One region of the Filomicrobium sp. genome, then DNA from elsewhere that is predicted to be linked to it. Evidence: predicted binding sites of a transcription regulator. Region 1 holds the regulator's gene; each other region holds the start of a gene.
The links. Region 1 encodes PhoB, which activates phosphate uptake and scavenging genes when phosphate is short. Its sites were predicted from a motif close to TGTCATNNANCTGTCAT; they were not measured.

Region 1 (9,766 bases):
TCCCGCGCCATCGGCGAGACGATGATCGTCGTGCTTGCCGCTGGTATCGCGGCGAACCTCACGCTCAACCCGTTCGAGTCGGTGACCACAATCACCGTCAAGATCGTCAGTCAGTTGACCGGTGACCTTGAGTTCAATAGCCCGCAAACGCTGGTTGCGTTCGCACTCGGCCTGACGTTGTTCGTGATCACGCTCGCCCTTAACGTCTACGCGCTCTATATCGTGCGCAAATATAGGGAGCAGTACGAATAATGGCGACGACACAGGATACCCTGCACGCGGCCGCCGACGGTCGTAAGCTCAATGATCCGGCTATGCTCAAGCGCCGCTACGCAGCGGAATGGCGGTTCAAGGCATACGGGCTCGGTGCTTTGGGCATAGCGCTCTTCTTTCTCGTGGTACTCTTCTACTCGATTATCTCTCAAGGCTGGACGGCATTCCTGCAAACGAACATTAAGCTGGAGGTCGCGCTCAACGAGGCGGACTTTCAGGACGCAGATGGCCAAATTACTGAACAGTCGATCCGTGTAGCCGACTACACGAAGATGGCGCGCGACGCCCTTCAGAGTACGCTCGGTCTGGAAAGTCCCACACGCCCAGAGAAGCGAGATTTGCGCGGTCTGCTGTCTCGCGGCGTTGATGTGCAGATCCGCAACAAGATCGAATCGGATCGCAGCTTGATCGGTCAGACCGTGCCCGTCTGGGTTCTCGCCAACGGTGAGGTAGATGCCCTTATCAAGGGCTCGATCGATCGCAACACCCCTGAGGAGCGTCGCCAGCTCAACAACAAGCAGTTGGCGTGGATCGACAAGCTTATAGCCGAAGGGCGCCTGGAGAAGCAGTTCAATACAGGCCTCTTCACTTATGGCGCATCTAGCCAGCCGGAAACCGCCGGCCTCGCCGTCGCGCTTATCGGCTCATTCTTCATGATGCTGATTGTGGCACTCGTTGCGGTTCCCATCGGTGTAGCGGCCGCAGCCTACCTGGAAGAATTCGCGCCAAAGAACACGTTTACCGACATCATCGAGGTTAATATCAACAACCTCGCTGCGGTCCCGTCCATCGTGTTTGGCCTGCTCGGATTGGCGGTTTTTATTAACTTTATGGGCCTGCCACGATCAGCTTCCCTGGTCGGAGGTCTCGTGCTATCGCTCATGACACTGCCGACCGTGATCATTGCGACGCGCGCCGCTATTCGCGCTGTGCCGCCATCGATCCGGGAGGCTGCGCTAGGTGTTGGCGCGTCGAAGATGCAGACCTTGTTCCACCACGTACTGCCGTTGGCGCTTCCCGGTATTCTAACGGGAACCATCATCGGTCTTGTTCAAGCGCTTGGTGAGACTGCACCGCTTCTGATGATCGGCCTCGTGGCGTTCGTTGTCGACTATCCGACAACGCCCTTGGACCCGGCGACGGCTTTGCCGGTGCAGATTTACATGTGGGCGAGTTCCGCCGAGCGCGGGTTCGTCGAGCGAACGATGGGCGCGACGATTGTCCTGCTGATGTTCCTCTTCGTGATGAACGCAGCGGCCGTCTACCTGCGGCGCAAATTCGAACGGAAATGGTAATTGAGATTGGCGGCTGATATGGAACAGATTGCAACCAGCACAACGGCGGAAACCGCACCTATGAGCGGCGTCGCCAACGGCGAAGCTCCAAAGGTCACGGCGCGTGATGTTTGCGTTTTCTACGGTGCCAAGCAGGCTCTGTTTGATGTAAACCTCGACGTTCCGCGCAACTCCGTGACGGCGCTGATTGGCCCCTCGGGCTGCGGTAAGTCAACGTTCCTGCGCTGCTTAAACCGCATGAACGACACGATCCCGATCTGCCGGGTAACTGGTAAGATCGAACTCGATGAGCAGGACATCTACGATCGCGATCTCGACGTCGTGGAGTTGCGCGCCCGCGTTGGCATGGTCTTCCAGAAACCGAATCCATTCCCCAAGTCGATCTTCGACAACATTGCGTATGGGCCGCGCATTCACGGCCTCGTTCGCGACAAAACCCACCTCGAAGAGATCGTTGAAACGAGCCTTGAAAAGGCGGGTCTCTGGAAAGAAGTCAAAGATCGCGTCCATGAGCCCGGTACGGGCCTCTCGGGCGGCCAGCAGCAGCGTCTCTGCATTGCTCGAGCCATCGCCACGACCCCAGACGTTATCCTCATGGACGAACCCTGTTCGGCACTCGACCCGATCGCAACAGCGAAGGTTGAAGAACTGATCCATGAACTGCGCCAGAACTACACGATCGTAATCGTGACGCACTCCATGCAGCAGGCGCGTCGCGTCTCGCAGAAGACGGCGTTCTTCCACATCGGTTATCTCGTGGAAGTGGGCGATACAGAGCAGATCTTTGAAAACCCGCAGGACAAGCGGACTCAGGATTATATCATGGGACGCTTCGGCTAAGCCTAAACTGGCCGGGAACTGACCCGCGATATTGGCGGCGAGACCCCAGGGGGGTGGTTTGCCAAAAGGAGAAGAGCGATCATGGTCGGCGATTCATCGCAAACCGTGAAATCTTACGAAGAGGAGCTTGCCCTCCTCGACAAATCGATAGCCCAGATGGGTGGCTTGGCTGAGCACGTCCTCGGCCTTGCCTTCGATGCGTTGGAGCGGCGTGACCCGCATCTCGCCGAGAAGGTGGTCGAAACCGATCGGCAGATCGACGCCCTCGAGCGGGGCATCGAGGCGAAAGTCGTCGCGATGATCTCCCGGCGTCAACCGAGCGCTGGGGAACTCCGCCATATCCTCGGGGCCATGCGTATCGCGAGCGATCTCGAACGCATTGGCGATCTCGGGAAGAACATTGCAAAGCGCGCGCACGCCATCGCCAGTCAGCCCCATCCCAAGCCGTTGATCACGGGGCTGCGTCATATGGTGGAACTCGCGCTCAGCCAGCTTAACGACGTTCTCGATGCCTACGCGGAGCGCGATGCCGAGCGCGCGCTTGCGGTCTGGCGCGATGATGAGAAACTCGATGCTGTCTACAACTCTTTGTTCCGCGAACTCCTCACCTACATGATGGAGGATCCGCGCAACATCGGGATTTCCACGCATCTTCTGTTTGGCGCTAAGAACATTGAGCGCGTTGGAGATCACACAACCAATATCGCTGAGACCATCCAATTCTTGGTCAGCGGCGAGGCCATATCCGACGATAGGCCGAAGAGTGACGACACCAGTACGACGCTGATCACGAGTCAGGGTGCAGTAAACGGGTCGCATACCTAATCGCTCAATGACCGGAAAATTGGATCATGTCAGCTAAGGTCTTGATCATAGAAGACGAACTTCCGCTTGCTGAACTCCTCCGTTACAATTTGGAAGCCGAGGGCTATCGGGTCAGCCACGCCGAAACCGGTGAGGAAGCAGAGATTATGGTCTCTGAGGAACTGCCCGATCTCATGGTTCTGGATTGGATGCTACCGTCAGTGTCAGGCATTGAGCTGTGCCGTCGGATGCGGTCCAAAGCCGAGACGCGTAACGTCCCCATCGTCATGCTGACCGCGCGCGGCGAGGAAGCTGACCGCATTCGTGGTCTCTCTACCGGCGCCGACGACTACGTGGTCAAGCCCTTCTCGCTTCCTGAACTGATGGCACGCGTGAAGGCCATTCTGCGGCGGGCTGCACCGGAACGGACGGCCGAGGTTCTCCGCGTAGCCGAGGTCGAACTCGACCGTGCCGCCCACAAGGTGTCTCGCGGTCTTCGGGAAGTTCGCTTGGGGCCGACGGAATTTCGCCTCCTCGAATTTCTTATGGAAAGTCCCGGGCGCGTCCTCTCCCGTTCGCAATTGCTGGATGGCGTCTGGGGGCGCAACGCCTTCGTCGATGAGCGGACCGTTGACGTCCACATCGGAAGATTGCGCAAAGCGTTAATCCGCGGCAAAGAGCGCGACCCTATTCGCACGGTGCGCGGCGCTGGATACGTGTTCGGTGAGCGCACAACCAATCGCCAGTTTCACTTTTGACGAAAGATTACAACGCGGGACCAACATTAGGATGATGTGGGCTCCCGCGTGGCACATTATTGATTGCTTTTTAATTTCAATGCCCAGGGCAGGTGCGCCCGGCGTCTAAAGCCGTTTATTAGCGGCAATCAGCAAGCTTCTTTTCCGCCTGAATGCCCAATGAACACCATATTGCATGCGGGTTCAGTCGATCTCTGCCATTTTTCTCCTCCATGATCGTCGCCGGTAACCATGAGGCGCACTTTTTGTTCGTTCGGGACGCTGGTCATCAGTCGGAAATTCTGCGCCAGCGACGGAAATCACCATACCTCTGACGTTAAGCAGAGCGAAAGTGATGGAGGGGAAGGAAATGCGGCTGATAACCCGCGCAATTTCGGGGCTTATGATCGTCGCCGTTACCTTGGGACTATTGGGGGTCGCGGGGTGGCGTGTGCATTCAGTGATGACGGCCGAGAAGTCAGGCCGCAAAATGCAAGCCCGAGAGCGCGAGTTTTCCGTGCAAGGCGGTCAATTCGAAGCGCAAGATTTAACGCCAGTCATTACTGCATACGGCCAGATTCACGCGTGGGAGACGCTGGAAATCCGGGCCGCTGCGTCCGGGCCAATCACTGAGATCGCTGACAATTTCCGCGACGGTCGCGCAGTCGAGGCTGGTGAATTGTTGTTCCACATTGACCCCGATACGGCGCAACGGCGCGTCACCGACGCCGAGGCTGCCCTTATGCAGGCGCGCTCCGAACTCGCCGAAGCCGAGGCCGCTTTAAGCTACCTGCGAGCCGACGAAAATCTCGCCCGCACTCAACTTGACGTTCGGAAAGCGGATTTAGAGCGCAAGCAGCAACTCCATAAGAAAGATATCGTAACAGCCGCCACGCTGGACGAGTCGACAATGGCGGTCTCATCCGCTGAACAGTCGCTCGCGGCGAAGACGCAGGCAATTGTAGCGGGTGAAGCTCTCAATGATCGCGCACAAAAGAACCTCGAGCGCGCTGGCATCGCATTGAAGGATGCCGAACGCGCGCTGCGTGACACAAGCTACCGCGCACCCTTTGCCGGCCGTTTGACATCGGTCGCAGCCACCCTCGGCCGCCGCGTCTCGCAAAACGAAAAGCTAGCCGACCTTATTGATCCCACCGCTCTGGAGGTTTCTTTCCGCGTGCGCAACAGCGAATTTGCGCGCTTAATTGATCCGAACGCGCCAGATAGGATCCTCCGCCAGCCCATCAAGGCACGTCTGGATCTGCAAGGCTATACGGTCGAAGTTGAGGGCGTTCTCGATCGGCCTGCTGCCGTCGTTGACATCAATCAGGGCGGGAGGACTGTGTTTGCGCGCTTGAAGGGCGTCGCATTGTCGGCGTTGCGTCCAGGTGACTTCGTCACCGTCGAGGTTTTTGAGCCAAGGCTACAGAACGTTGCTCTGGTTCCTCACTCCGCTGCCACTGAAGATGGGCGCATGCTTATTATCGAGGGTGATCGCCTCGCAGAGGTCAAGGTCGACATTAAACGCCGTCAATCGGACGGTCTCATCGTCAGCGGCTTTCCGGCGGATAAGAGCTACGTGATCACACGCATGCCCTATCTTGGTCCCGGCATCAAAGTGAAGCCACCAAGGCAGCAACCGAAGGACGGCAGCTCAGACCCCGCGATCGCGGCCCTACCTCAGCCCGACAACCTGGTCGCACTGAGCGAAGAGCAACGCGTCGCCCTGATCAAGCATGTTCGCAGCTCCACGCGCATGTCGGAACAGCGTCGCAAGGAAACAATTGAGGCACTGTCCAACGCCACCGCGCCGAAGGACCTGGTTGATCGCCTGCAGCGGCAACTCCAGCGTCGGGAGAGCCGCTCATGAGCGCGCACAATGCACCCCACGATCGCGGCGGCATGAGCAACACCGGCTTTATTGGATACTTCGTACGGCACCGCACAGCGGCGAACCTTCTCCTGACGCTTATTGTTGTCTGTGGCGTCGTGGCCGGGCTCCGTATCCGTGCGCAGTTCTTCCCCGATATCGCCATTGAGACCGCGACCGTAAGCATCGTTTGGCGCGGCGTCGGTCCCAAGGAAATGGATGACGCGATTGTCGCGCGCGTCGAGCCGAAATTGCGGGCCATTGAAGGCGTCAAAACTGCAAAGGCCGTCGCGCGAGAAGGCGCAGCATCATTCACGCTCGAATTCCAGCCCGGTTGGGACATGGCAACCGCCATGGACGAGGTGAAAGCGGCTGTCGACGAAGTGCGCGACCTGCCTGAAGACGCCGAAGAACCGGTCATCAAGCGCAAGCGTTGGCATGACACGGTCACCGACGTCGTAATTTCTGGCGACGTTGGCATCGGATTGCTTGAGCGTTACGCCGAACAGCTCAAGACGCGATTGTTCCAACTGGGAATTACCAACACGGAGATCGACGGGATATCGGACCCTGAAATCCGTATCGACGTTCGCCCGGAAGCGCTCGAGCGTTATGGCATCACCCTTCAAACGGTTGCGAACGCCATCAAATCTGAGACCGGGACGCAGCCCGTTGGAGAAATCCACAAAGGTGCTGCACGGATACGCACAGCCGCACAGGAATTGACGGCCTCTGCGGTCGGCGCCGTCGCGGTGCGGTCGTTGCCCGATGGCACGAAACTCCGCGTTGCCGACATTGCGAACATTATCGAAGAAGGTCTTGATCGCGAAATCGCCATGTATCACCAGGGTGTCCCTGCCGTGGTGCTGGACATCAGTCGCGATGCCAACGGCGATGCCATCCGCATGCAGCGTCAAGTGGAAGCCGCGATCGCAGAATTTCAACCGACGCTTCCGGAGGGCGTAAAGGTCTTCCTCGCACATCCGCGGGCGCAACAAATCATCGACCGTCTTGACCTGCTGATTGACAACGGCATCACCGGCCTGGCCATCGTTGTCGTATTGCTATTCCTGTTCCTCAACGCCCGCACGGCGGTGTGGGTGGCCGCGGGCATCCCCGTCGCGATGGCGGCAACCGTGGGCCTGATGTACGCCTTCGGCTTCACCTTCAACATGATCTCGCTGTTTGCGTTGATCATCTGCCTCGGCATCGTTGTCGACGACGCCATCATTATCGGCGAGCACTCCGACCACCTCGCACGTAAGGGGCTCTCGCCTGCGGTGGCTGCCACAACGGCGGCAGAACGCATGCTCGCGCCGGTGTTCTCAGCTGCGATCACGACCGTCATCGCTTTCGGTGTGCTCTCCCTGATCGGGGGACGCTTTGGCCGCATGCTCTCGGATATGCCGTTCACCGTTGCGGTCGTTCTGCTGGCAAGCCTGATGGAGTCGTTCCTGATCCTGCCAGCCCACATGCGGCACGCCTTGATGCATACAGGTCAGCGCTCTTTCATCGACCTGCCGAGCGAATACGTAAACCGGGGCTTTGCATGGTTTCTCGAACGCGTATTCCGGCCATTGATGCGTATCGTGATGACGTTGCGTTATCCCGTCGTCGCCGCTGCCGTCCTTCTGCTGGCTTTCTCGGTGACGGCGCTGATGGATCGTACAGTGACCTGGCGCTTTTTCTCATCGCCGGAGCGCCCGACCGTGCGGGCCAACCTCGCGATGACGGAAGGGGCCACCCGCGCCGACACCCGGGCGATGATTGCCGAACTGGACCGAGCGTTGAAGGCGGTGAATGACCGCTATGAGAAGGAGTACGGCACGGCTCCCGTGAAAATGGCGCTCGCTAAACTCGGCGGGAATACCGGGCGCGGCTTGAAGGGGGCGGACACGAAGGAACCCGATCAGTTGGCCGGCTACGATATCGAGCTGATTGATCCGGATCTGCGTCCTTATTCCGCCGCTCAGTTTATTGCCGACTGGGAAGCGGAAGTCCGCCCGACACCATTCTTGGAGACACTCGCTTTACGCGGGGACCGATCCGGGCCGGGCGGCGATGACATCAGCGTCCTTCTCGCTGGATCTGATGAAAACGTCTTGAAATCAGCCGCAGAAGCGCTGAAGGCCAGCCTCGCGAGATTCCCTGCAGCCACCGGCGTCGAAGACGATCTGGCATATGATAAGCCAGAACTCGTCGTGACCTTGACGCCGAAAGGCGAAGCATTGGGCTTCACCACAGAGACGGTGGCCCGGGCATTGCGCGAACGCCTCGACGGTATCGAGGCCGTCACGCTGGCACGCGGATCGCGCGAGATTATAGCCAGGGTTCGGCTGTCCGACGCCGACACAGGCCGAGATTTCTTGCATCAAGCCTTTTTGCCCATCCCCGATGGCGGCTTTGCTCCGATCAATGAGATCGCCACGATCACGGAATTGCATGGCTTCTCATCAATCCGCCGCGAGAACGGTTTGCGTCGCGTAACCGTCTCCGGTGATCTCCCTGATGATGCCGTCGCCGCGGAAGAAGTCATGAGAGCTTTGCGGGATGAAATCCTTCCCGGGATCGCGGGCCAGTTCGGTGTGGAGTGGTCCATGGGAGGGCTGGCCGAGCAGGAGGGAGAGTTCTTCACCGAGGCTTTGACCGGTTTCCTCCTGGCGATGGTGGGAATTTACGCCGTGTTGGCCTGGGTGAACGGGTCCTGGACACGTCCCGCTACCATAATGCTCGTTATTCCGTTCGGCCTTATTGGCGCGATTTGGGGGCACTGGCTGCACGATGTCCCGATGAGCATGTTTTCGGTCGTGGGCTTGATCGGGATGGCGGGTATCATAATCAATGACTCCATCGTACTCGTAACGACTGTTGATGAGCGTGCTACGCGCCAGGACATGACGAGTGCAATCGTCGACGGCACGTGCGACCGCTTGCGGGCGATCTTCCTGACAACGGCAACAACTGTTGGCGGTTTGGCTCCGCTGGCGTTCGAAACGAGCCGGCAAGCCTTGTTCTTGAAGCCGACGGTGCTGTCACTCGGCTATGGGCTTGGCTTCGGCATGTTGCTCGTGCTGCTCGTCACGCCGTCCATGCTGGCGATACAGCATGATATCGGCATGAGCCTCAAGAGCTTCCGGCGCTATGCAAAGGTTCGCCGCCGGGCGCGCAGCGGAGCACGCTTGGCGCGGGTCGCCAGCTGAGCGATGCGGCCGATCCTTGAATAAAAAAGGTTGGTTGCCCGTAGGCAACCAACCTTCCCCCGCTGCCTAGCGCCCACTGAGAGGTGCTGGCAAAATTCCCTCTAAACAAAATCAGGCGTCAGTCGTTTCCGTTTCATTGCGGGCTTCATTGCGCGCCAAGGCAACACGAACTGTTTCGACCTGCTCGCGCTCGCGACGCCGCGGTTGCGGCGGCTGGAACGCACGCCGGGCGTGGTGTTCGCAGTACGGAAGACCAGGAACTTTATCCTTCCCGCAGAAATGGAACTCAGCCGTTTGCGGATCGCCGATTGGCCAACGGCAGCACGATCCAGTCAGTGTCTGGATGCTTTTGCGTTCAGCCATCGGAATTACAAGTTCTTCGACGGTTGGGGTGAATGGCTCGGCGTCCGGAGAATAAAGTGCACGGACAGCAGGATTGCCATTGGTCGGAAAACGGGCCGGACGGGTCTGCCGCTTGGCAGCGTTTGCCAGGCGGGGTCGCGGGCGGTGCGACTTTATCCGCGAAGTCGTTGCCCGACCGGACAATCCCAGCCGATGCACTTTGCCGATGACTGCGTTGCGCGTTACGCCGCCGAGACGTCCGGCGATCTGGCTCGCGCTCAACCCCTCCGACCAGAGCCTCTTAAGAAGCTCAACTCTTTCGTCGGTCCAGGCCATGCTTGTCGCTCCCTTGAGAATCACATCACAATCGCGCTCCACCCGAAGGGGGCGCGGAAAAAGACCGAC
Region 2 (9,766 bases), on a different contig from region 1:
CTGTGATTATTTCCAATATAAAACTTCAAACACGAACATAAGGCACGAGAATTAAACTTAGTTATCCAAATCAGCGCTTCGGCAAATTATGTCCGCCAGCTGAAATTAATCGAGCTGCCGTATTATTCTCGGGACGCAGGAAGGCACGCAAATCACATCCCGCCACTTCGCTACGTTTTTTGAAAAGCGTGGCAAAACTGCGCTCATTCGAACATTGCTATACAGTTCCGTCCCACGAACCCGTACGTCTATCGGCTAAAAATTTTCATTTAAAAGATACGCAGTCGCTATAAATCAGTCTGCCAAGAGCAACGGAAACCTTCTGGCCCATACTCGGCTTCAACTTCCTTGAGTGTGTATTCAATAAGGCGCGAACCAAACCCCTTGCTGCTCGGCGGGGACGCCGGAGGCCCACCCGTCTCGCACCAGAACATATTCACGCGCGAACCGTCATCCAGTTCTAGCATCTTCCAATCTAGACTTATGGTCCCCGTCCCGTTGGACAACGCTCCATACTTGGCAGCGTTGGTCGCCATTTCGTGCAGCGCAAGCGTAAGCGTCAACGAATTGCTAGCCGTCAGCCAAACCTCTGGCCCGGAGACCCGAAATCGCGTCGTATCGAAGGCTGACAGCGCACGGTCCACCACAGCGTGCAGAGGCGCACGATCCCAATCGCCATTGTTGAGCAGGTCATGGGCAGCCGCCAAAGTCTGGAGACGTGCCAAGAACACCTCACGGTCTTTCTCCGGAACATTCCGGAGAGATTGAGTCGCGAGTGCTTGAACTGTCGCAAGTGTATTCTTAACACGATGCATTGCTTCCCGAAGGAGTAGCGTCTGCTGCTCTTCCGCCCGCTTCCTATCGGAAATGTCACGAGCGATCTTGGACGCTCCAATGATACGCCCCCTGACATCCGTCATGGGAGAGATCGTCAGCGAGATATCCAAGAGTGATCCATCGCTGCGGCGTCGAACAGTCTCGTAGTGATCGATGCGCTCGCCACGCTTTATCCGCTCGATGATCTCGGGCTCTTCATTATCTCGATCTTCAGGGATTAGGATGGTGATCGATTTTCCAATCACCTCTTCTGAGGTGTACCCAAATATTCGCTCGGCGCCTTTGTTCCAGCTCCTGATAATACCATCAAGATCCTTGCTTATGATCGCATCGTCGGAAGACTCAACGATAGAGATGAGGCGTTGCTCCATCTGGCGCCGGTCACTCAAATCGACCAGCATATTGACCGCGCCGACGATCGTTCCTTCACCGCTGAAAAGCGGGGTCGGAAAAGGCAGAACCGGTACACGCGTACCATCGGGTCGTTCACCGATGAACTCTATTCCCCGTACAGGCTGCCCCTGCTTCAAGGCCAGTGCCATGGGCGATTCGACGAAAGGCAGTGGACTCCCATCCGGCCAGAAAAGCTGCCAGAACCCATCGAGTCCCGTTGTGTTATGCTCCGGCCTATGGCCCCACAGCTGAACCGCAGCCTCGTTGAAATATGTAATCCGCCCCGACGTATCAGTGATGTAGATCGCCGCATTCAAAGCATCGAGAATCGGCCTTTGCCGCGAATGGATGTCAGCCTCAGTAACTAATGTCCCGGGTGCCAGATGTAACACATCGTTTTTGGGCACCCCGCCCACGACCTCCATAACCGCGTCCCCAATACCAAAACACGTGATGATTGATACCGACAAACGTTCCACTCGCCGCACGTCTTTGAGGGATTATGCGTCGACGGCTTGAATACCACCGAGACTCCATAAGGCCAACAACCGCATCTTTGGAGCTTCCGTCACCATTTAATAAGACCAACCTGCAAATTTGTCAGCAAATCAATGTAGTGACCCACGTCAATGGAGCGACATGCAAATTGCGGTTCCCGGGGGTAAAAACTCGTTGAGCCGGTACGTATCACAGATCACTGACGCGAACTCTCGGAACATCCTTAGCATTCCGAACCGGCGGAAAAATTACCAAACCCGCCCACGCTGAGAAGCCTCGACGTGCTCCTTGATGCGCGCAGCGTCCTTTATCTCAGCATCCTCGAGCGTACTCTCATTGATAAAGATATCATCGCCATGAATGGCATATTCAGGCCCAAGAACCTCGACGATTGACGGGTTGCCTTCGCGACTGACACCCGTCCAACCCTTCACGATCCTTCCCTTCTCCGCATACTCAGGATCACGCAGTAAGAGGCTGTGTAGATCCTTCAGTTTGTAGTGCGGAACCGACGCGAAGAGGTGATGCGGCAGATGGTAATCCATACCCAATGGGAACACCGCGTAGCGGCTGATAGGATCGACGAGAAAAACACGCGAATTGGTCAAACGTCCCCGGTCGGCATTGCCATGCTGAACCCACTCTCTGAGAACCATGAATATGGGGAACGTCGTGAAAAGCGGCAAAATCCACAATAGCCCATAATAACCCCAGGCGGGCGCGCCCGTCAGATACTCAGCCAGTGTCAACGCTCCGTAGACAACCGCCAAATAACTCATGCGTCCGATAATCGTCGCGCGATCTGAGATGACCGGCCGAACCCGGCTTCTTGGAAAATGCGACTCTGGGATAAATGCGTAATAGGCCACCATTGCAATCCAGGTCACGCCGAGAAAGATAGCGGCCGCAGCATAGTAGCCAAACGCAACCAAGCCTACCATTACGAGCGGAACTCCGACGGCAAAGAGTATGCCGATCTGAGTCGCCAACGGGCTCGCCACGTGGTCACCATCAGAAAACGGATTGCTATCCTGCGGCATTGCGCTGTGCTTGGCGCGTGAGACCATGTATTTCAGTAGGTTAACCGGCCAAACGAGCCGAAAAAATCCCTTCGCGAGCTCCATGTGGGTGACTGGAAAGTCGAGCCAGTGTCCGCTCTCGGCTGCCTGCGTCGCGATGGGATCGCGGTCAGGATCGTTCACAAACTGATGGTGTGCAAAATGATGCAAACGATAGGCTTGCGTTGAAGTGTAGATTGGAAAACCGCCCAACCAGTCGGAAGCGAGCTCATTCAGTTTCCGGTCGGCAAAAAGGATGTAGTGCGTCCCCTCGTGAATAACGCCCCCCAATTGATGTTGAGACGCGCCCATCGCAAGAACCGCAAGAATCGTGATCGGTATCAACCAAGCGAACGCGAGCGCACCAGCAGCATACGACTGATACGCCCATATCGTAATCACAGCGGTACCGATAATTACCGCGTAAATACCCGCGATATAACGAAAGTTCGTAACGTTATCGCGCGCCTTAAGAGCTTGGATTTCCTCAGAAGAATAGCGGCGACCCGTTGCTCTAGGGTTATCGGTTGCAATGGCAGGACTTGTGCTCATGCTGACGCCTTTCTGTAGGCACTTTCGCTTGCACCAACGCCCAACTCCGCACAACGTTGCGGAATTGGGCATCAATCTACCGGATTCAAGTTCGGCGATGTATACGCCAACTTATAGGGTCTAATTAGGTGAAACGAGTGGGACCACCTGCATAGGGGCCGACTGCGGCAATAATTTTCAGTTGCAAATATGCTTCACAAAAGGCGCTGACTGAACAAAGAACTGAAATTTTAGTTCACGCATGTTGCCAAAAATTTCATCGCCGGAGCCGTCGACGGCAAAGCATCAGGCACAATAACCTTTATCTCTTTTGCAAGTTCAATCCCTTCCAAGGGCAGCATCACGAGTTGACCGCTTGCCACCTCATCGGTCACCGCTGCTTCAAGAACGATTGATGCGCCGCGCCCCGCACGAACTGCCCGCTTCACGGCTTCCGTGCTTCCAAAGCCCTCGGTCGTCCTCAAGCGATCTGCCAACGCCCCAAACTGCTGTTGCAGCAACCGGCCGGTCCCAGTGCCTGATTCCCCCCCGAGAAGCGGTTCCGTCACCAACTCCTGGACATTCACCGCCTCGAGGCTTGCCCATCGATGCTCAGGTCCGACGATGACAACCAGCGGTTCACGCGACCATGTTTGAGCGACAAACCCCTTTCGCGGCTCCCACCATTCCATCACGGCGAGATCGGATTCACCTCTTTGGATCCGCTCCGCAACGTCGATATTCCGGCCAATCCACATTTCGACTTCAATGTCGGTCTCTCTTTGGAAAGCTGCAACGGGTTGCTGCAGCATATATGTGCCGATGTTGCTCGCGGCAGCTACGCGCAGCCACGGTTGATGTACGAGGATGCTCAAACGCTCCGCCGTCGTCACTAACGCACGCGCCAGAGGAAGCAAACGCGCGCCTTGTGGCGTTAGGCCGAACGCACCGCGATCGCGCGCGATCAGCGGCGTCGCCAGTTCTTCTTCCAATTGCCGGATGTGATCGGCGACTGTTGAGGGTGCCAGATCGAGCTGGCGTGCAGCCGCTCTGACACCACGAACCTCAACGACCGTCAGGAACGTACGTGCATGAATCAGATTGAGCATCTTCTTCGTTGTTTGCGAGGTTAAACCGCTTAAAGACGCGGCTTGTTAACGGCACCACTCGGAACTACGCCTGCGAGCGCTTCCTTTATACTTCTGGCCGCAGACAATTCGATTTCACGACGCACCGTATCTACCGCTGAACCGATATGGGGCGTCAGCACCGTACGTGCCTGCGGCGCCGTCAACCTCGGATCAATTGTACGGGGCCTATCGGCACGCGCCCAATCTTCGCATTCGAAGACGTCCGCCGCGTACCCGCCAAGATGCCCACTCTCCAGCGCATCCGCCACGGCACCCTCATCAACCAGCGAACCGCGCGCCGGATTGACCAGCAAAGCACCTGGTTTCATTTGACGGATCGCATGCGCACCAATCATGCCCATTGTGTCGTTCGTCAGAGGCAATCCAAGAATGACAACATCCGACTGACTAAGAACCTCTGGTAGATTGAGCCTTTCCACCCCGGCCACACTCCCCAAGCCGCCATGCGCATCAAACGCAACGATGCGACACCCGAAACCGGACAGACAGCGCGCAATGGTTTGCCCAACGCGTCCAAATCCGATGATGCCGACCGTGGCGCCATTGAGCCCCGTACCATAGTGCTCGGGCCGCCAGCCATGAAACCCGGATTGGCGGATGGACGCATCACCGAACCGGACATGTCGCCCGAGAGCGATCGTCAGTCCAACCGCCAGCTCCGCAGTCGGCTCAGTCAGGAGATCTGGCACGATAGTCACCCAGATGCCGCGTTCGCTGGCCGCCGCGACATCGATATTGTCAAACCCCTTCAATGCCGCACCGATGACCTTGAGTTTTGGGCATCGATCAAGGAACGCACGATCAATACAGTCCGGCATAAAGGCCATGACGCCGGTAGCATCTTCGCACCGCGCCACAACGTCGTCGTAAGCCCAAGGCTCGGACTGGCCGTTCGCAACAAGGCGTGCAACACCATCAAACGCTGTGCGTGTTTCAGAGAAAGTACGATTCGTCAGAACGACGAGCGGAAGTTCATTCATCGGGTCACCGTTACTTGAGAGATTTACGTAGGTAAGCGCCGATACTGTCGACAATCACCACGCAGACGAGAATTGAAAGCAAGATGGCCGACACCTGATCGTAAGCCAGCAGTCGAAGCGCTGCCATGAGTTCGAATCCGATGCCACCCGCACCGACAATGCCGAGAACTGCGGAGGCACGGAAATGGTACTCCCAGCGATAAACCGTGACGTCGGTCAGTTGCGGCAGAACCTGGGGCATTACCGCATGTAGGATGACTTGCATCGGCGTCGCACCGGCTGCCCGCGCCGCTTCCAGCGGCTTAGGGTCGACGTGCTCAATGGCTTCCGCATAGAATTTCCCGACCATGCCGACTGAGTGCAGAGCCAGCGCCAATACGCCGGGAAGTGCCCCGAACCCCACTGCCGCGACGAACAGCACCCCCAGAATGATTTCCGGCACGGACCGCAAAAACGCAAGCAACGTCCGCACCACGAACAAAACAACAGAATGGGGACTGGTATTCGGCGCCGCGAGGATCGCGAGCGGTAACGAAAAGACAACGGCGAGAGCCGTGCCTGCGATCGACATCGCAAGGGTGTCGAATAAAGGTTTCACCCAAGACTGCCATCGGCTGAAATCCGGAGGCATCATCTCGGAGGCAAGTTGAAGGATCGCCGGCCCACTTTCCGCAAAGCGTTCGGCATCAAAAAAGCCGGTGATCGCCAGTGAGGCGAGACACGCGGCGAGGACCGCTGCGACGAGCCCCACCCCGCGTAAAGCGGAGCGGCGCTCCTCTGCCAGGATCGACTCATAAGAGCGCGTTACTGACATCGATCATTACAGCTTGGCGACATCGAGGCTGAGGACTTTCGCCATGTCGCGCAACACGTCGTAGTCCTTGTCGCTTGCCGGAGCCAAAGCCTCGACACGGAAGAGCTGAAGGATTTCCGGATCCTTAAGTTCAATGAAAGCCTTTCTGATTTCTTCTTTCAGCTCAGGTTTCAGATAACCCTGCAGCGTCATTGGATAGTTCGGTATCGGGTCGGACAGAGCAAGCTGGCGTAGTTTCGAAGGATCGATCTTCTTGGTTTCGACCAACACGCGATAAATCGTCTCCGACAATGCTCCGGCAGGGGCTTGGCCCGCGGCAACAGCGCGTGCAACGGCGTCATGCTTGCCCAAGTGAACCGGTTTGTAATCGGTATCGCCAATAAGACCGTTCTTCGCGAGCAGGGCGCGCGGAGCGAGGTGGCTCGACGTGGAAGCCTGATCACCAAAAGCGAAAGGATGACCTTTGATGTCGGCGAGCGTCTTCACCGGGCCATCGACGTTTGCAATCAGGATCGATTGATAGTTTGGCTTACCCTTTTCAACGCCAACAGCGAACGGCTCGATTTCCGGCGCCTTGGACTTTGCGAGCACGTAAGAGAACGGACCGAAATAGGCGACCTCGATACGGCCAAACCGCATGGCCTCGATCATCGACGAATAATCTGTAGTAACAATGATCTCTACGTCCTTTTTGAGCGTCTTTTCCAGATACGCCTTTAAGGGCTGCGCGTTCTGGATGATCGTTGCAGCATTCTCATCCGGAAGGAGCGCGACGCGCAGCTTATCTGGGTCGGCTTTGTCGGCGGCCATGGCCTGCTGCCCCGTGAAGGCGCAAAGACCAACAAGGATCGAAGCCGCGATGAAGTGACGGCGCTTCATGATACTACCTCTCACGATTTTGAAGGGTCCTACTCTGCCGCTTCCGCCAACCGCGGTTGATCGGCATGGTAGATTTCATCGAGCGCATCCGGCCTGAGCGTGTCCGGATTACCCTCGAATACGATGCGCCCCTGGGCCAGACCGATCACGTGATCGGCATACCTGCGGGCAAGATCGACTTGGTGGAGACTGATGATCGCAGTGATTCCGTCTTCACGGCAGATGCGATGCAGATCGTCTAGAACCTTGACAGCCGTAGCGGGATCCAAACTCGCTACAGGTTCATCCGCGAGAATTGTCTCCGGCCTTTGCGCCATAGCGCGCGCGATACCAACACGCTGTTGCTGCCCCCCGGAGAGCTGATCGGCGCGATGAAGCGCGCGGTCAACGAGACCCACGCGCCCCAGCGCTTCCAATGCGATCATCCGATCTGCACGCGGCAGTGGGAGCATCGATCGGAAGGTGCTGTGCGCCGCGAGGCGCCCCGTCAGAACATTCTCAAGCGCGGTCAACCGGCCAATGAGATGATGCTGTTGGAACACCATACCGGTCGAATGGCGATGCGCTCTCAAAGCTGAACGTCTAGCGAAAATGGAACCGCGTCCCTCGACGCGAACCTCGCCGCGCGTCGGCCGGACAAGACCGTTGAGTGTCCGCAGCAAAGTCGATTTGCCCGCTCCTGACGCTCCGAGCAACACGATGAATTGGCCGCGCTTAAAGGTTAGACTGGTCGGATGGAGAGCGGTAACGCCGTTGGAATAGGTGACCGCGACGTCATGGACTGAAAGCATGAAAGCATCCCCTCTGTCCGTCGCTTACGTTGATCGGATAATCCGAACAATATTAAGCAACGTTCGGTTATGCCGATTACCAACCCTACATGACACGCCAATGACAGAAAGCGCTCTTCGTTGAAGCCCGTGAGTGATTATCTTCTCAGGCAACATGCCCAGCGCGGAGCACACCTAGGAAGAAGAGCGCAGCAATTTCCAGATTGAAGGCCGTGGTGACAAAACTGAAAACGTTCAGAAACCTCAAACCTGAAGAAGCCGTTGAACACCTTGAACGGCTCTACCGAGAAGCAACGAGCGCACTCGAAAAAGCCCTCGATAGATATCTTCTCGAACGGCGCGTGCCCTCGCCGGAAGAACGCAGCGCATTTTGCTACCCACGCCTGCGCGTTCTCTACAAGGACGTACCACAGCCGCCGCCGGTAAGTCGGCGCGCGTTCGCAAAGCTGCAACGGGCCGGAATCTACGAAACGACCATCACACATCCCGGCTTCTTCCGCGCCTATCTGCTGGAACAACTCGGCCCCTTGGTCGATGAATACGGTGCTGCAATCGAGGTCACCTCAAGCAGCCAGGAAATTCCCTACACCTACGTTTTCGAACGCACAGACGAAATTGCAAAAGCGGGCGTTACGGCAGGAGAGCTCGCGAGATATTTCCCGACGCCGAACCTCGCCGCCGTCGGCGACGAAATCGCTGACGGATTGATCGAACCGAAGCCTGGACGTGCCTATCCGCTCATGCTCTTCGACGCGGCTCGAGTCGACTACTCGCTACGCCGCCTTGTTCATTACACGGGCAGTGATTGGCGACACACGCAGCGATGGGTACTGCTCACCAACTATCACCGCTATATCGATCAGTTTGTTCAGCTTGCGATCGGACAACTGCTGCCAAGCGGTCAGTTCCAAAAGTTGATCATGCCCGGCAACATCGAGATCACGGCCGGCATGGAACAATCGGAGGCAGAGGATCGCATCGCCGCCTCCCAATGGCATCGATATCAGATGCCCGCCTACCATCTGGTCGCGGAAGGAGGTGAAGGCGTTTCGCTCATCAACATCGGCGTCGGGCCCCCCAATGCGAAGAACATAACCGATCACCTCGCTGTACTCCGCCCGCATTGCTGGCTGATGGTGGGCCATTGTGGTGGCCTACGCGAGAGCCAGTCCATCGGCGACTATGTGCTGGCACATGCCTACCTGCGCCAGGATCACATCCTCGACGCCCTGATTCCACCAGACATCCCCATACCCGCCCTAGCCGAGATCCAGGTTGCCTTGCAGGACGCCGCTGCTCAGGTGACGGGACAATATGGCGATGCCCTGAAACAGCGATTGCGTACCGGCACGGTCGTGACCAACGATGACCGCAATTGGGAGCTCCGCTTCGCGCAAGAACGCAGACGCATCAACCTCTCGCGCGCCATAGCCGTCGACATGGAAAGCGGTACGATCGCGGCCCAGGGATTTCGACTTCGGGTGCCTTATGGAACCTTGCTCTGCGTATCGGACAAGCCCCTGCATGGTGAGATCAAGCTGCCGGGCGCCGCCAACGCATTTTATGAAACCGCTGTCGCACAACACCTCGAAATCGGCCTGACCGCGATTGAACTTCTCAAGGATCGTCGCGAATCCCTCCACTCACGTAAACTGCGCTCGTTCGACGAGCCGCCGTTCCGCTAAGCGACGACGGCTACGCCGTCTCCGCTCCGCAAACACCGCCTGTCCTCAGGTTGATGCCAAACTCAAGGTAAGCCTTCAGGCAGCACATCATGTGCATCCATCCACCGGCGTTGCCATAGGAAGCCTCAATGCCCGTGGGATTGGGACGC
Region 3 (9,766 bases), 240 kb from region 1:
TGGCCGCGCTGAAGAACGAGATTTTCGCCGGTTAGCTGCACAAGGTTCGTGGAGGTTTGCTGGATTGTGATGACGGCACCTAGGGTGAACGTATGGCGTCGTCGGAGAATTGAGTCGACTAAATGCTGACGCTAGAGCTCACTTAACGGCCCGCTAGCCGCTGGCTGCCGACCGGAGGAACCTTTATATAGAGGTCCGAACCATCATCCGGCCAGCTTTTTTGCGGCTCGTCGGGATGCACCATGATGTGTGGCGATGCGGTCTGTATGTGCCCACAACGTCGGAGTCTGGAATCGATAGCAGGGGAAAATAGATCTTGAGCGCTGAGATTAAACAATCCATCGACAGTTTCAATTGCCGAAAAAGCCTGAACGTCGGGGGTAAGACTTATACCTATTTCTCCCTGACTGAGGCAGAAAAGAACGGGCTGACGGGAATTTCGCGTCTGCCATTTTCAATGAAGGTTTTGCTTGAAAATCTGCTGCGTCACGAGGACGGGCAGACCGTTAAGAAAAAAGATATCGAGGCGGTCGCTGCTTGGCTTGAGGATAAGGGCAGTGCAGGCGCGGAAATCGGGTATCGCCCGGCGCGCGTTCTCATGCAGGACTTCACTGGCGTTCCCGCGGTTGTCGATCTGGCCGCGATGCGTGATGGGATGACCGCCCTGGGTGGCGATCCAAAGAAGATCAATCCTCTCGTCCCTGTCGACCTGGTGATCGACCACTCAGTGATCGTCGACTCTTACGGCACCGCTCTCGCATTCGAACAAAACGTCGAACTGGAATATGCCCGTAACGGCGAGCGTTATAATTTCCTCAAGTGGGGACAGGGCGCGTTCGACAATTTCCGCGTGGTTCCGCCGGGCACTGGTATCTGTCACCAGGTGAACCTCGAATACCTCGCGCAGACTGTTTGGACCCGCGAACTGCCCAACGGCGAAATCGTCGCTTACCCTGATACGCTCGTTGGCACGGACAGCCATACGACCATGGTCAACGGCCTCGCCGTGCTTGGTTGGGGTGTAGGAGGTATCGAAGCCGAAGCTGCCATGCTCGGTCAGGCCCAATCGATGCTTCTGCCTGAAGTGATCGGTTTCAGGCTTACCGGCAAACTGCCGGAAGGCGTAACCGCCACGGACCTCGTGCTCACGGTCACGCAGATGCTGCGCAAGAAGGGTGTCGTCTCCAAGTTCGTCGAGTTCTATGGCCCGGGCCTCAACAACATGACGCTGGCGGATCGCGCGACGATCGCCAACATGGCGCCGGAGTATGGCGCCACCTGTGGATTCTTCCCTGTCGATGGCGAGACGCTCAACTATCTTCGCATGTCGGGACGCACTGAAGAGCGCATCGCGCTCGTCGAGGCCTACACGAGGGAGCAAGGCCTGTTCCGGGAACGTGATGCGGCAGATCCTGTCTTCACCGACACGCTGTCTCTTGATCTCGGCGATATCGTACCTTCTCTTGCCGGTCCGAAGCGTCCCGAAGGCCGCATTGCGCTCTCCGACGTCAAGAACGGTTTCGCGGATGCTCTGGCAAGCGAATACAAGCGTCCAGGCGAGCTAGACCGTCGCGTCACCGTTGCAGGTGAGGATTACACTGTCGGCCACGGCGACGTGGTGATCGCAGCTATCACGAGCTGCACCAATACGTCGAACCCAAGCGTTCTCATCGCAGCCGGTCTCGTGGCTCGCAACGCCGTTGAAAAAGGGCTGAGCGTTGCTCCGTGGGTCAAAACCTCGCTGGCACCGGGAAGCCAAGTCGTTGCGGCTTATCTCGATAAGTCTGGACTCCAGCCCTACCTCGACAAACTCGGCTTCAACCTTGTTGGCTTCGGGTGCACCACGTGCATCGGTAACTCCGGACCGCTCGCTGCACCCATTTCGAACGCGATCAATGAGAACGGGGTCGTCGCGGCGGCCGTCTTGTCCGGGAACCGCAACTTCGAAGGTCGCGTCAGCCCCGACGTCCAAGCGAACTACCTCGCCTCGCCACCGCTGGTCGTGGCCTATGCTCTCGCCGGCAGCGTTCAAAAGAACCTCGCCGAGGAGCCGCTAGGTACTGGGTCAGACGGTGAACCCGTTTATCTGCGAGACATCTGGCCGACGAGCCATGAAATCCAGGACGTCATCAGCAAGAACGTCACGCGTGAGATGTTCGAGAGCAAATATGCCGACGTCTTCAAGGGCGATGAACATTGGCAGGGCATCGCCACCAGCACCGGTACGACCTACGATTGGGACGGGGACAGCACTTACGTGCGCAATCCCCCTTACTTCCAAGGCATCACGCCGCAACCCGAACCGGTTCAGGACATCAAAGGCGCGCGAATTCTCGGCTTGTTCGGCGACAAGATCACCACAGACCATATTTCACCAGCCGGCTCGATTAAGAAAGACAGCCCGGCGGGCGCTTATCTTCTCGAGTACCAGGTGCGGCCAGCCGACTTTAACCAGTACGGTACGCGTCGCGGCAACCACGAAGTGATGATGCGCGGTACGTTTGCGAACATCCGCATCAAGAACTTCATGTTGGAAGCTACCGAAGGAGGTGTCCGCGAAGGCGGCTTCAGCGTTCACTATCCGTCCGGCGACGTTATGTCGATCTATGACGTGGCGATGCGGTATGCGCAGGAGTCGGTACCCTTGGTGGTCATGGCTGGTGTGGAATACGGCAACGGCTCGTCCCGTGACTGGGCTGCCAAGGGCACAAAGCTGCTCGGTGTTCGGGCGGTCATCGCGCAGTCTTACGAACGTATCCACCGCTCCAACCTCGTCGGAATGGGTGTATTGCCGTTTACGTTCGCTGCTGGGCAATCGTGGCGCTCACTCGGTCTTAAGGGTGACGAAACCGTTACCATTGAGGGCCTCACGGACGTCAGACCGCGCCAGGAAATGAATGCGCGCGTGACCGCAAGCGACGGTAGCACGCAGGACGTACCCATCCTTTGCCGCATCGATACACTCGACGAACTCGAATATGTGCGGCACGGCGGCATTCTTAACTACGTACTACGCAATCTTGCCAAAGCTGCTTAAGCTTTAGGAATCTTCGGCACCGCATCGATAAGAAGCGGTGCCGATTTGTTTAACTCTAAGGATTTATAACGACCCGCTTGTATTCCGATCTGTACTGACCCGTGAGCGTCACCCATTCGTTACTTTTCATTGAAGGGCGCACTGCCAATAGTGGCTCAGATCCTTGGAGCAAGTTTAGAGAGGGGTTCTGATTTTGATGCGTTCGCGACAGACATCGTTCGCGTATGTCGGTCTCAGTGTTCTGATGACAGCCTCGTTGGGCGGTCCGGTACGTGCTGAACCAAAGACGGCAGCGGTTGTCGGCGTCGTGGAGTTGTTCACGAGCCAGGGTTGTTCGTCCTGCCCGCCCGCAGACAAACTCCTCAAAACCTACGTTGACCGGCCGGAGGTCATCGCACTGACCTTACCTGTCGACTATTGGGACTATCTTGGCTGGAAGGACACGTTCTCAAATCCGCGTAACACTCAGCGACAACGCGATTATGCGGTCGCGCGAGGCGACGGCGCCGTTTATACGCCTCAGGTTGTCGTTAATGGCCGGATGCATGTGGTCGGATCAAAGCAGCATGAGATCGACCGAGCGCTTAACAAGCTTAAAGATCAGTCGCCATTTACCGTCCCGGTGCGAATGGTGAGCGATGGCGATGCCCTAGTCATAAGCATTGGGTCCGCGAAAGATGGCAATCCGGTGAGCGACGCGACGGTATGGCTCGCTGTCGTTCAAAAGAAGGGCGAGGTCGAGGTCGGCCGAGGCGAGAATTCCGGACGCAATCTGACGTATTTCAATGTTGTACGTGAAATGTCGGCGGTGGGCATGTGGAATGGCGAGCCCGATGAAATTCGGCTTTCACGCAAGTCCGTTCTTTGGCGACAGACAGAGCGCTGCGTGGCGCTTGTTCAAAAGGGCCCAGGTGGTCCTATCCTCGGGGCGGCTCAGTGGCCTGAAAAATAGTCCGGCTGGTAGGGTTCCGTCCGTGAGCAACCGCTCGGCAGACCAGATCCGATAATCATCGCGTGTTCCGGCTGTAACAGCTCAGGCCAAGCGCTCCGTATAGGGTTGATCCTCAAGCCAGAGGTGTTGGGCTGCATCCCGGTGGAACCCTAAGAGGAAATTTTCGATCTCCTTTGAACCTTTTGTGCGCACGGCGCGACACATCAGTGTCCCTAGCGCACGTGAGGCCCGTTATGTCGTTTACAGCTCCCGTCTCTTCATCCGCTGAGCGCCTCATGCGCGTCGAACAAGCGCTGGCCGAAACCCAGGCCGTCCTCGCAAAGATCCTGCCCGATTTCGTTATTGAACGTCTTAAAGCAGCCCCCGGCCAGCCGATCATCGATACTTACGATAATGCGTCTGTACTGTTTGCTGATATCACGGGGTTTGTCGGTATCTCGAAGCGACTTGGTGGGGAACGGACGATTAAACTCCTCAATCAGTTGATCCGGGAATTTGATGAGCTCGCGACGCTGCATGGCGTCGAAAAAATAAAAACGATGGGTGATGGCTATATGGCGGTCTCGGGCGTACCCCGGACATCAGCAGACCACTGCCAACGGCTCGCACGCCTAGCCCTCGACATGCAGACCGCCGCAGAACGCGCTAGCAAACGGACGGGCGTGACTATCAAACTGCGCATCGGTATTGCGGCGGGGCCCGTGATGGCCGGTGTCATCGGTTTCAATAAGTTCGCCTACGATATCTGGGGCGATACTGTGAACCACGCATCGCGGCTCGAAAAAATGGCTCCGTCCGGTCAAATCCTTTTGTCCGAAGAAGCCAACAAGCAGCTCGGTTCATCGTTCTTCACACGTGCGCGAGGAAGCACCCAGATACGCGGCCTGGGCAAACGACAGACTTGGGTTCTGGATGGCGAAGGCGCGCTGCACTGAGATGCCTATGAACAGCGCGCCCTGCCCTTTAAGATCCTGACGATCTCCGCCTTCATAAGATCAGCCGACAGATTCGGTGTTCACCAAACCGCGCTTTTCAAGCAGACCATCGATCTCAGGCGGGCGGCCCCGGAAATCGATGTAGGCTTGATGCGGATCCTGGGAGTTGCCTGCGGCGTAGATCGCCGATTTCAGGCGGGCGGCAACATCAGGGTTGTAGATGTCGCCGGTTTCCTTGAACGCTGCGAAAGCGTCCGCATCCATGACCTCAGACCACAGGTAGCTGTAGTAGCCTGCGGCATAGCCCCCGGTGATGTGTGTGAAGTGCGGAAGGCGATGGCGCATGACGATCTCGCCCGGCATACCGATGCGGTCCAATGCATCACGCTCGAATTCGGCGGGCTGGAATAAGCCCTGTTCCTCTAGCGCGTGCATTTCGAGATCCAGCAATGCGCAGGCCGTGTATTCGACTGTCGCGAAGCCCTGATTGAACTGCTGTGCTGCTTTCAATTTGTCGATCAGAGACTGCGGCATGGGCTCGCCGGTTTGATAGTGCAAAGCGAACCGGCCCAGAACCTCAGGCTCGCCAAACCAATGCTCATAGAGCTGCGAGGGCAGTTCAACAAAGTCACGCGCGACTTTGGTGCCTGCCACCGATGGATACGTGACGTCAGACAGCATCCCGTGCAGGCCATGGCCAAACTCATGGAAGAGCGTTCGGGCATCGTCCATGGAGATCAGCGTTGGTTCGTCATCGGAGCCGCGCGAGAAATTCATTACATTGACAATGATCGGCCGAACCGGCTCGCCGTCCAACTTGTGGCTCGCCCGTAGATCCGTCATCCAGGCGCCCGAACGCTTGCCCGATCGCGCAAAATAATCCGCCATGAAGATAGCAACATGGAGACCGTCTTTATCGGTGACCTCGAAGACGCGCACGTCGGGGTGAAAACGCGGAGCATCCGGCAGCTCTGTGAACTTCAAACCAAACAGACGGCCAGCCGTGTCGAAGGCGGCGGCGATAACGTTGTCGAGCTTGAGGTATGCGCGTAGTTCGCCCTCATCCAAGTCATAGCGGACTTTGCGTTCACGCTCGGCATAGTAGCGCCAGTCCCATGGCTGAATGGCAAAATTACCGCCTTCGGATCGTGCGCGTTCGGCGAGTGCGTCGCGCTCTTCCATCGCGCGCTTCTTGGCTGCAGGCCACACGCGGTCCAGCAGACCGCGCACCGCTTCTGGCGATTTCGCCATGGTATCGGCGAGCACGTAGTCAGCGAAACTTGGATAACCCTTAAGCCGAGCTATTTCGGTGCGCAGACGAACGATCTCCGCCAACGTCTCGCTATTGTCCGTCGCTCCACCGCCGGCACCACGATCGATCCACGCGCGAAATGCGGCTTCGCGCAAATCGCGGCGATCCGAAAACGTCAAGAAGCCTTCGACGCTGGATCTGCCAAGGGTAATAGCGTGGGCATTGTCTCCAGCGAGGCCCAAATCCTTTGCGGCACGGCGCGCGTTCGCTCTTGCCATGGGGGGCAGACCAGCCAGATCTTCATCACTCATCAGAGGCAGATGCCAAGACTGCTCATCGGCGAGGACATTTTGGTTGAACTGGGTGGCGAGCTCAGCGAGGCGGCGATCGATTTGCGCAACGCGTTCTCGCTCTTTCGATCCGAGAGCTGCGCCCGCGCGTATGAACCACGTATTGTAACGATCTAGCACACGCGCTTCTTCGGGCGTCAGATCGAGTTCGGCCCTCGCGTCATAGAGCGCCTTAATCCGCTCATACAGCTTGCTGTTCAGGAATATCGTGCTGCTATGGGCCGCAAGCGCAGGGGCAATGTCGCGTTCGGTCGCCTGCAGATCCGGCGTGGCGCAAGTACTGACCTGATTGAAAAAGACGTCGGCGACGCGTTCGAGCGGCAGGAAGCTGCGATCCATGGCAGCAATAGTATTGGCAAACGTTGGTGCCTCTGGATTTTCTGCAATCGTCCGGACGTCTTCTGCGTGCGCGTGCATGGCCGCTTCAAATGCCGGAGCAAAATGGCGTGGCTCGATTTCCGAGAATGGCGGCAGGCCGAAGGGTGTGATCCAGGTTTTCAGAAGAGGATTGTCGTTCTGATCGCGGTTGATTGCGGACGCAGCCAAGCTGCCCGTGCCGTTCGTGGCTGAACTCATTCGCCGAATTCCCTGTGTCGGATCACTACGTCGGCTCGGCTCAAGAGCCGATTGCCGGATACTCATATAGGAGTGCGCCACGCGGATGGCCACTTCGGAAAAATAAGGAGGGGCGGCCAGAAAGTAGAAAGGGCCGGTTGGGGGAACCGGCCTTTCTTTTTGGGAATGGGCAACTAGGAGAGACGTTGTCATCAGGTCCGATCCGGCGAGTAAACTCCGGGGGCTGGGGGGCTGAGAGTTCCGAAGCCGTATCCCGCGGATCGAACCCAGACGCAACGGTTGATAATGTGCCCTTGATTTGCGGCCTCAGATTGGCCGGTCCGCGACGTGAATCTGACCAATAAAAGGTCATTCCGTGTGCGAATCCTCCGAGATGCGGCTAGCCAGAACGTCCCTTTGAGAGGCTGCTTCAATACTTGCAATAGGCTCGTAATACGGCGATCATGACTACTCTGTGACAAGGGAGGCGCGTTTTGAGCGATTCAGAACCGATAACAATCCTCCGCCCGCGTGCGAACGATGCAGCCGCTGGTGCCATCGCCGCCGGGCCCGACAAGGTTCCCCCGACGACCTGTTTCAATCGACACGAATTGAGAGAAATACTCGCGGTTTACGGCCGTAAGGTCGCTGCCGGTGAGTGGCGAGACTATGCGATCGACATGAATCGCGAGAAGGCGGTCTTCTCTATCTTCCGCAAAGCTAGCGAGTGGCCACTCCTCCGCATCGAAAAGGTTCCGAAGCTGGCACGCAAGCAGGGTGCGTATAGCGTTATCGCGGCCACCGGTGTGATTTTGAAGCGCGGACACGATCTGCGACGCGTTCTCGATGTTCTGGAAACGAACCGCATGCGCGTCGTGCGCTGAGCTAATTCTCGAACACGTTTCGAGAGGTACAACACAGAAAGGGCCCCGACTAATGTCGGAGCCCTTCTTTTGTTTCGGTGTAATTGGTAGCTTATGCCGCTTATTCGCGATTGCCGAAGAGCTGGAGCAGCATCATGAACATGTTGATGAAGTCCAGGTAAAGGCTGAGCGCGCCCATGATGGCAGCCTTCGCGACCATCGTAGAGTCGTGACGGATAGCGAGGTACTCGTCCTTGATGCGCTGCGTGTCATAGGCCGTCAGACCTGCGAAGACGAGAACACCGATAACAGAGATGGCGAAAGCCAAGGCGCTCGACTGCAGGAACCAGTTGACGATCGCGGCAATGATGATGCCGACAACGCCCATGATCAGGAATGAGCCCCAACCACTCAAGTCACGCTTGGTCATGTAACCCCAAGCGCTGAGGCTGGCAAAAGCTGCTGCTGTGACGAAGAACACCTGCGTGATCGACTGGCCGGTGAAGACCAGGAAGATCGAGGAGAGCGACACGCCCATAATGGCTGCGAACGCCCAGAACGTCATCTGCGCGGCGCCGATGCTCATCTTTTGAATGCGGAAGCCAAGGAAGAAGACAAAAGCCAGCGGCGCCAGCATTACGACCCACTTCAACGGCGAGGCATAAAGAGCCGTACCGAACTCCGTGAGGCCTGCGACTTTGCCATCAGCCCCCGTGACAACGGCTAGGGTGTAGACCAGGTAAGCAACTACGCCGGTCAGGCCAACGCCAGCGGCCATGTAGTTGTACACACCCAGCATGTAAGAGCGCAGCCCTTCGTCTACGGCCGCGCCTGTTCGCGTCGTAGCGGTCGCTGCCTGTGCATACCTGTTTTCGTATTCGGTCATCTGTTAATTCCCTATGGCCGGTGCGAGTATTATTTTTCGGCTTGCGATTGGAATATGTCGTGTTCCGCTCGCCGTTTCAAGGAGCCGAAAGAGTATTTTTGCAGTTTGACTTAGTGATCGAATTACGGATCGGCAAGGTATATTTCACGACCTCAGTGCTATTGAGACCTTAAATAGGGCACAGGTCGTGCCCGCAAGACTTGCCAAGTCCCCAGACCGCCGAAAATCAGAATTAAGCCCAATGCGAGCCCAATAGCTTCCAAAACTGCCTGGAACGAGAAGAAAAACGGCACATCGATCACTTGGCTGAGTGCCAATTCCGCCGACATCGTGCCAAGCACAATAGCAAATCCTGCTGTCAATAGACCGAGCAGCATATACTCTATCGCATGAGCGAGCAGGATCCGACGGCGCGTGGCGCCCAACGCCTTAAGAATCACCGCCTCTAGAATGCGGCGACGTTGCGCTGTAGCCAGAGAGCCTGCGAGTACGAGAGCGCCTGCCAATAGAGTAACACCACTCGCGATACGGATCGCGGTGATGATCTTTTCGAAGACGTCGTTAAATGCCGTGATGGCATCACGAACTCGGATGACGGTGGTTGTCGGGAACGACTGCGCTACCGATTTGGCCAACGCGGCTTCCTGCTTGATGTCGACATTGTCGGGCAACGCAATCGTCGCAAGCATGTTGTTTGGCGCGCCAGCCAGCGTGTTTGGGGAAAACACCATCACAAAATTGATTGAGAGACTGTCCCAATCCAGTTCGCGCAGGTTTGCAATACGGGCTGTGATGTTGCGGCCCAAGACGTTGACCGTAACTGTATCGCCGATGCTCAAGTTCAAGAGCTTCGCAAGGTCGACTTCAAAGGAGACAAGCGGCTCTCCGCCATAATCAGCTGGCCACCATTCACCCGCCGTTACACGCGAACCGTCC

Region 2: phnC (phosphonate ABC transporter ATP-binding protein) is a predicted target of PhoB. The motif match lies at 8,022-8,038, and genes of this name have one in related genera.
Region 3: K5845_RS03485 (DUF2794 domain-containing protein) is a predicted target of PhoB. The motif match lies at 7,546-7,562, and genes of this name have one in related genera.

Annotation. Positions count from the first base shown of each region.
Region 1 covers NZ_JAILWT010000001.1:533,340-543,105, reverse strand. Annotated here, with positions in the region: gene pstC (phosphate ABC transporter permease subunit PstC) at 1-252, shown strand, start outside; gene pstA (phosphate ABC transporter permease PstA) at 315-1,568, shown strand; gene pstB (phosphate ABC transporter ATP-binding protein PstB) at 1,629-2,408, shown strand; gene phoU (phosphate signaling complex protein PhoU) at 2,490-3,233, shown strand; gene phoB (phosphate regulon transcriptional regulator PhoB) at 3,260-3,970, shown strand; gene K5845_RS02435 (efflux RND transporter periplasmic adaptor subunit) at 4,320-5,819, shown strand; gene K5845_RS02430 (efflux RND transporter permease subunit) at 5,816-9,019, shown strand; gene K5845_RS02425 (GcrA family cell cycle regulator) at 9,131-9,697, opposite strand.
Region 2 covers NZ_JAILWT010000005.1:44,247-54,012, reverse strand. Annotated here, with positions in the region: gene K5845_RS13785 (sensor histidine kinase) at 288-1,637, opposite strand; gene K5845_RS13780 (fatty acid desaturase family protein) at 1,977-3,338, opposite strand; gene K5845_RS13775 (LysR family transcriptional regulator) at 3,569-4,426, opposite strand; gene K5845_RS13770 (NAD(P)-dependent oxidoreductase) at 4,456-5,448, opposite strand; gene phnE (phosphonate ABC transporter, permease protein PhnE) at 5,459-6,262, opposite strand; gene phnD (phosphate/phosphite/phosphonate ABC transporter substrate-binding protein) at 6,269-7,141, opposite strand; gene phnC (phosphonate ABC transporter ATP-binding protein) at 7,171-7,932, opposite strand; gene K5845_RS13750 (AMP nucleosidase) at 8,148-9,617, shown strand; gene K5845_RS13745 (SRPBCC domain-containing protein) at 9,628-9,766, opposite strand, start outside.
Region 3 covers NZ_JAILWT010000001.1:770,864-780,629, forward strand. Annotated here, with positions in the region: gene ccmA (heme ABC exporter ATP-binding protein CcmA) at 1-41, opposite strand, end outside; gene acnA (aconitate hydratase AcnA) at 329-3,037, shown strand; gene K5845_RS03470 (DUF1223 domain-containing protein) at 3,234-3,989, shown strand; gene K5845_RS03475 (adenylate/guanylate cyclase domain-containing protein) at 4,223-4,924, shown strand; gene K5845_RS03480 (M3 family metallopeptidase) at 4,985-7,102, opposite strand; gene K5845_RS03485 (DUF2794 domain-containing protein) at 7,576-7,965, shown strand; gene K5845_RS03490 (Bax inhibitor-1/YccA family protein) at 8,066-8,830, opposite strand; gene K5845_RS03495 (ABC transporter permease) at 8,989-9,766, opposite strand, start outside.